Regions from separate parts of the Rhizobium sp. BK289 genome, predicted to be linked through region 1. Evidence: riboswitches for the same ligand, from Rfam matches in the RefSeq annotation. Region 1 holds a riboswitch; each other region holds the start of a gene.
What was found. A riboswitch is a leader RNA that binds a small molecule or an ion and turns the genes downstream of it on or off. The one in region 1 is predicted to bind cobalamin.

Region 1 (2,260 bases):
GCGAGGCGCCGGCGCTGGCGGCGACGAGCGCCCGGCTCAGGCGATAATCCCAGACGATGCCCTGATGGATCCGGCTGAGCTCGAAACCTGTTCCGAACAGCCGGTTCGATACGGCCTTTGCAGTGGTCGACAGCGGGATGGAAATCTCGCCGATCGACACCGCAAGGCTGATCATGAAGGCCAGAAGTATGAAGGCAGCCAGGGCAAGCACCAGCAGCGTCCACCATGGCCGTCGTTCCGCGGTAAGACGCATCGTCACCGCGCCAGACCGAAGGATCTAATGCCTTTGGCCAGGATTTCGATGCCGTCGATGGTCCGGATCGTCGGGTTCATCGACTGAGCATCCATCAGAACGAAATGCTTGTTCCTGACAGCGTCGAGCTGGCTGGTGACCGGATCCTTCTCGAGGAATTCGAGCTTGACCTTCGGGTCGTCAGCCGCATAGCGGCGGCGGTCCATGGTAGCGATGACGATCACGGCCGGATTGGCCTGCGCGATGGTCTCCCATCCGACCAGCGGCCATTCTTCCTCGGTCGTGACGACATTCCTGGCACCGATCGTCTTCAGGATATAGGCCGGAGCGCTGTTCTTGCCCGCGATAAAGGCATCGCCGCCAACCTCCTTGCTGGAGAACCAGAACACGATCGGAAGGTCCTTGGACTTTGCGGCTGAAATCGAGGCGACCGCATCCGCTTCGCGCTTCTTCAGGTCGGCGATCAGGGCATCGCCGCGATCCTCGACATCGAAAATCTCAGCAAGTTCACCGATCTCCTGGTAGATCAGGTCCATCGTGAACAGTTCCTTGCGCACGCCATCGCCGCCATCGGCATTGACCTTGGCGACGCAATCGGTCGGCGCGATATAGGTGTTGATGCCGAGCTCGGAAAACTGCTCGCGCTTGCCGACGGAGCCCTGCGGGCCGACATGCCATTCGAATTCGGCTGCCACCAGATCCGGCTCCTTGCCGACAACGGATTCGAAACTCGGATCATTGTCGGCAAGCCGCGGAATCCTGGCGTTGGCTTCGGCGTATTGCGGCAGGACGGGTCCGACCCAGACCGCCGTTCCGGCGATCTTGTCGGCAAGGCCGAGCGAGAAGAGAATCTCGGTCATGCCCTGCCCGATCGAAACGATCTTGGCCGGAGCCTTCTGGAAGGTGACCTTCTGGCCGCAATTGCTGATGGTGAGAGGATATTGGGTCGCGGCCAAACCAGAAGCAGCAAAACCAGTCAGGCCGAATGCAAAAGTAATCGTCGTCAAAAAATGGCGCATGAGAGATCTCGATAGGAAGGAAACTGGACGGCGTCAGCGCGATCGCGCTCAAGAAGAGCGCCGACGGCTGCGGGGATCCCAATCAAGACCGATGGATGTCTGAAAGTGTCGAAGGCTCAGGTCAATCATTTTCTCTGTCCCTTCCGGGCATCCCCGCCCGGCTGATTGGATCGCGATCGACGGCAGGTCTCCTGGCTTGCGGATATCTGACGATCATCTACCTTCCCGCAAGCATGCTTGCAGTGGCATGGCTCAAGGCCCTGGAAGGAAACCAGCGGGCTGGTCGCTCCCGGATGATCGGCAATCCGCTTACAGTTGCGGGGGCAGCCACGGCCTAGGTCCCTCTTGGGTCGCCCTCACCGTGTTCCCTATTAATCCCCGCGGAGTCTTCCTTGGGGAACCGTCGCGTCCAGTTATGCCGGATGGCACCTTCCCGTCAAGGACGCTTAGATGCGATAAAGCGAGCGCGCAGCTGTCAGATCCGACATCCGTGCGGCAGGATTAGGCGGCGTCAGCCAATTCCACGCGATTTCGCCCGCCCGCCTTGGCGCGATAGAGCGCCTTGTCGGCAGCCTCGAGCACATGCTTGAAGTCGGCGGTCGGTTCGTGGGAGCAGGCAATGCCGATGCTGACCGTGACGCGGATGCTCTCCTGCTCGAACATCAGGATTGTCGCTTCGATATCCTTGCGGATTTTCTCCGCGATAGCGGTAGCGGCCCTGATATCGGTGTTCGGAAGCAGAACGACGATTTCCTCTCCGCCATAGCGGGCGGCAATGTCGGTCCTTCGGACGGTCTGCCGGATCACGTCCGCGACCCGCGCCAGAACCGTGTCGCCGAAGGAATGGCCCCAGCTATCGTTGATCTTCTTGAAGTAATCGATATCAAGCATGATGATCGAAAACGGGATGCGCCTGATGCCGGCTTCCTTGCTGCAGCGGTCCCCTTCCCGCTGCAGGACACGGCGATTGGGAAGTCTCGTCAGCGGA
Region 2 (2,260 bases), on a different contig from region 1:
ATCCGGGCGCGCATCGCGCTCCAGCAGTTTCGTCATGGTGGGAATGAAATCATCGGCGACAGTGCAGCAGATGCAGCCGTTGGTGAGCTCGATGATGTCGTCTTCCGTGCAGTTCTCCGCGCCGCACCCCTTCAGAACGTCGCCATCGACGCCGAGATCGCCGAATTCGTTGATGATCAGCGCGATCTTCTTGCCGCCGGCATTCTGCAGGAGGTTGCGGATCATCGTCGTCTTGCCGGCTCCCAGGAAGCCGGTGATGACGGTGGCGGGAATCTTTTCCTGATTCATATGGATCAACCCTTCATTTTCAGCGGCAGGCCCGCTGCGATAAAATAAACTTCGGCACTCGCCGCCGCGACCATCTGGTGCAGACGGCCGGCATGGTCGCGAAATTCGCGCGCCATGCGATTTTCCGGCACGATTCCCAGGCCTACCTCATTGGAGACGAGAACGAGCCTTGATCGCGCAGTTGGCAGAAATGCAGTGAGAGCGGCAAATTCCGCCGCCATGTCACGCTCGGCCATCATCAGATTGGTTACCCAGAGCGTCAGGCAGTCGATAAGCACCGCCCGCCTCTCCGCGTCGATAGCCGCGAGCTGCCCGACGAGATCGATCGGCTCCTCATGCGTCTGCCATAGATCGCCGCGGTCGGCCCGATGCTTGGCGATGCGTTCGCGCATCTCGTCGTCCCACGCCTGCCCTGTCGCCACATAGTGACGTTCGAGACCGGTATCCGACACCAGAGATTCGGCAAACCTGGATTTGCCGGAACGCGCACCACCGAGGACGAAGATCGCTTGGGAAATCGAAGCCGACATGCGTTATGCCCACCCCCGTGCGGAAGCGAGGGTCGGCAGCACGTCGCTGGAACCGGGAAACGGGCGTCTACACGCCGAAAACTCGTCTTGCGCCATGACAACCTCCGTGCTGGCAGCGGAACTCGCGTCCCAAAACAGGCTCTGCGCCCGGCACGCATGGCAGGTCTCCTGGCTCGCGGATGAGGCGCCGCGACGGGGGCTGACCGAAGCCGGTCGCCCCCGATCGTGCGCCAGCGGATCTTTCTCGCCTTCCCGGCAATGCATCATGAAAAGGCGGACGATTCGTAGAATAAGAGGCGTCCAGCCCCCGTTGATCATGATGCCACACTAGTGGCTTTTTCGATTTGCGCCTGCCCCGCCCCGTTCGCCCCATGCGAACCATCGACGGAATCGGCTTCAAACCGAACGAAAGACCCTGACCGCTCTACAGTCGCGGGGTCGGCTGTGATGAGAACGCCCGGGTTGGGTCCGTCCCTTCACATTCCCTTTTCATCCCATGCGGCAGATCGCCGCCCGGGAACCATTCGTTATACGGGCAATGATTAGGCTTTCACCGACTTCAAGTCAATCAAGGGCATGGATGCGATGCCAAACGTCCCGATTGCGAAATTGACCTGACATTCCCGCAAAATCAGCGGCTTTTTTGCCGCATTTCTTTGATGTTAGAAGTCTATAGAGGGTAAGCCCTCACATTCGAAAAAACATATCGTTCGTTCCCAATGCTGCAGAAATTCCAACCGCGCCGCCTCGGCGTCTTCTCCGCCCTGTTCGATCTCGGTCGGTTCAGGGCATTGCTGCGCCGTGGCGAACTGGGACTTGTTTTCGCCGGCGCGCTGGTGGGAATAGCCTCCGGCTGTGCCGTAACGGCGATGAGCTTCATCTCCCGCAAACTTCACAGCCTCATCTACGGCATAACCGACTATGAGCGCCTGAGTTCGGCGGCGGTGGCGATTCCCGACAAATCGGTGTTGCTGATCGCGCCGATCGCGGGAGGCATTATCCTCGGTATCCTGCTCTATATATTATCGCGCACACGCAAGAAGCCGATGGTCGACCCGATCGAAGCCAATGCGCTGCACGGCGGTCGCATGTCGCTCACCGACAGTATCCTCGTCGCCGTGCAGAACCTGATCTCGAATGGATTCGGTGCCTCCGTTGGCCTCGAGGCAGGCTATACCCAGCTTGCCGCCGGCATCGCCTCGAAATTCGGCTACAAGATGCAGATGCGCCGCGCGGACCTGCGCATGCTCGTCGGCTGCGGCGCCGCCGGCGCGATTGCCGCCGCCTTCAATGCGCCGCTCACGGGCGCCTTCTACGCCTTCGAGCTGATCATCGGCACCTATTCGATCCTAACGCTGACGCCTGTCGTCGTCTCGGCATTGATATCGACGATGATCGCAAGGCTGCTGGCCGGTGACGACTTTGCCATCGATATCGGCCAT
Region 3 (2,260 bases), on a different contig from region 1:
GTCGACGACAGCGTATAGGTGCGCATGACCGGCTCCGGAGCCGTGGGCAGCTCCAGCGTCACGAACTGGCCCGGCAGATAGCGGAACCAGTTATCCTTGTCGGAGCGGAACGTGAAGGTCATCACTTCGGGCGCTTCGGGCGTTGCCGAGAGGCATTCGAGCACATGCTGCCTGTCATTCCAGGGCTGCATCTGATCGAGGTGACGATGCGGAAGGGAGACGGTCATGTTCATGCTCAGGCAACCGCCGACAGCTTGGACTGGTCACCCTGCAGCCGGTTGATCATGAACGTCGTGTACCATTCGACGAATTGCATGACGCCGCCTTCGTGGATTTCCGAATAGGGGCCAGGCTCATAGGCCGGCGAGCGGATACCGAAGGCGTTTTCCTCGACGATGCGGCGATCCTGATCGTTGGTTTCGGTCCAGACGTGGGTCAATTCCTCGAGATTGTAGTCGACGCCCTCGACGGCATCCTTGTGGACGAGCCACTTCGTGGTGACGGCGGTTTCCTCGGCACTGATCGGCAGGACACGGAAGGAAATCGCATGGTCGCCGAGCATGTGGTTCCACGTGGTCGGGTAGTGGAACAGCAGCATCGTGCCGATGCCATTGATCGTCACATCCGGTGAAAGCGGCCGCCTGACGGCATTCTGGCCGGACATGGTGTAGCTCTCGGCTCCTTCGATCAGCGGCATGCGCGCGGCGCGAAACTGGCCATCCGGCGAAATCTTGAACTCGCTCGGCAGTCCGGCAGCTTCGCAGCGCTGCCAGTGCTCGGTGATGACAGGATCGCTCATCGCGCCCTGCACGCCGGTCACGGTCGGCGCTTCCGGGAAGGTGCGGCAAAGTTCGGGGTGGTTGGCCGCGCAATGATAGCATTCGCGGTTATTTTCCCAGACGAGCTTCCAGTTGCCCTTTTCGATGATGGTACTCTGGAAGGCGACCTTGGCTTCGCTGATGCGGTGTGGGGCCATGTAGGGCTCGATCGTGGCGCGAACCGGTGCGAAATCCGGAGCGTTCTGCGCCAGGCAGATGAAGATGTAGCCACCGACACTTTCGCAGTGAACCGGCTTCAGCGAATACTGGCTCTTGTCGAAATCCTCGGCCATCTGACGGGCAAAGAGCAGCGAGCCGTCGAGCTCGTAGGTCCACTGGTGATAAGGGCAGACGAGCTTCGCCGAGGAGCCGCGCTCGGTGGTGCAGACACGCGAGCCGCGATGGCGACAGCTGTTGTGGAAGGCGCGGATGACCTGATCGCGGCCACGGACGATGACGACGGGATAATCGCCGATCTGGACGGTGAAGTAGTTGCCCGCGCGCGGCACTTCGCAATCATGACCGATGAACAGCCAGTCGCGATAGTAGATCGTCTCCATATCGAGTTTGAAGTAATCCGGGTCGGTATAGAATGGTTGCTCCAGGCTGAAACCTGTCCGGTGGTTCTTCAATTGCCGCAGAACTTTGCTGCCGATATCCATTTGCCTATCCTTCGCAGTACCAGGAAACGGGCGAAGGACATGCATGGCTGGTTGAAGACAGCCGAAAGCAATGTCCCGGCCGCCCGCCGCGGTCAGTAAACCATATGTGCCCAAGGCTGGTTTCCGGGCTCTGGAGCGGCCCTGTTTCCAGAGCCCCATGGCACCTTCCCAGGTCGATCGACCCAGTGGCTTTATTCGCCATGCCTCACTCCACCACCGTTGCGGGGGCAGCGCCGGATTTTGACCGGCTTCCCAATTCTCCGTCTCCCTAGCAGACGGCACCTTGAGATTGATGTCATCATATCGCTCGGCCCGAGCGCCCGCTGTGCTGCAATGCGACATCGGCTTCGAAATTGACGACAGGCGAAACGGGACGCCGGGACGGTTCCAGAAAGAAGCGATATAGAAAAATAATTCAATCGCTTATACGGCCGCACCAAAATGCGGGCATGCGGTCAATCCGCCCCTAACTGATGACGCTTTATCCTGAATGCGACAGGGCTGTTATCGACGGGTCGCCTAGGTGGCGGCAAGCGCCAGCAGCGCGGTCATGGCGCGATCCGCGTCGGCGGCCGGAACGAAGATGTGATCGTGGTAATAGGCCGCGACGACATTGGCGCTAACGCCTTCATTTCCAAGGGCCGTGGCAAAGGCTGCGGTGAGTCCGACCGCCTCCAGGGACGAATGCACTTCGAGCGTGATCATGCGCATGGCGGGAGCGGCTGGAAATCCCGCCATGCGGGCCGTCTCCAGCGGAAGGATCAGCGTCACACCCTCCTT

Region 2: another riboswitch for cobalamin. It lies ahead of cobU (bifunctional adenosylcobinamide kinase/adenosylcobinamide-phosphate guanylyltransferase); the one in region 1 lies ahead of FHT84_RS00235 (ABC transporter substrate-binding protein).
Region 3: another riboswitch for cobalamin. It lies ahead of FHT84_RS17490 (aromatic ring-hydroxylating dioxygenase subunit alpha); the one in region 1 lies ahead of FHT84_RS00235 (ABC transporter substrate-binding protein).

The regions. Positions count from the first base shown of each region.
Region 1 covers NZ_JACHZO010000001.1:50,143-52,402, reverse strand. The annotation lists gene FHT84_RS00240 (iron chelate uptake ABC transporter family permease subunit) at 1-253, opposite strand, end outside; gene FHT84_RS00235 (ABC transporter substrate-binding protein) at 256-1,272, opposite strand; cobalamin riboswitch at 1,436-1,692, opposite strand; gene FHT84_RS00230 (diguanylate cyclase) at 1,774-2,260, opposite strand, start outside.
Region 2 covers NZ_JACHZO010000002.1:285,446-287,705, forward strand. The annotation lists gene cobW (cobalamin biosynthesis protein CobW) at 1-288, opposite strand, end outside; gene cobU (bifunctional adenosylcobinamide kinase/adenosylcobinamide-phosphate guanylyltransferase) at 294-818, opposite strand; cobalamin riboswitch at 959-1,358, opposite strand; gene FHT84_RS05125 (chloride channel protein) at 1,538-2,260, shown strand, end outside.
Region 3 covers NZ_JACHZO010000008.1:203,232-205,491, reverse strand. The annotation lists gene FHT84_RS17495 (hybrid-cluster NAD(P)-dependent oxidoreductase) at 1-233, opposite strand, end outside; gene FHT84_RS17490 (aromatic ring-hydroxylating dioxygenase subunit alpha) at 236-1,480, opposite strand; cobalamin riboswitch at 1,577-1,781, opposite strand; gene FHT84_RS17485 (ACT domain-containing protein) at 2,000-2,260, opposite strand, start outside.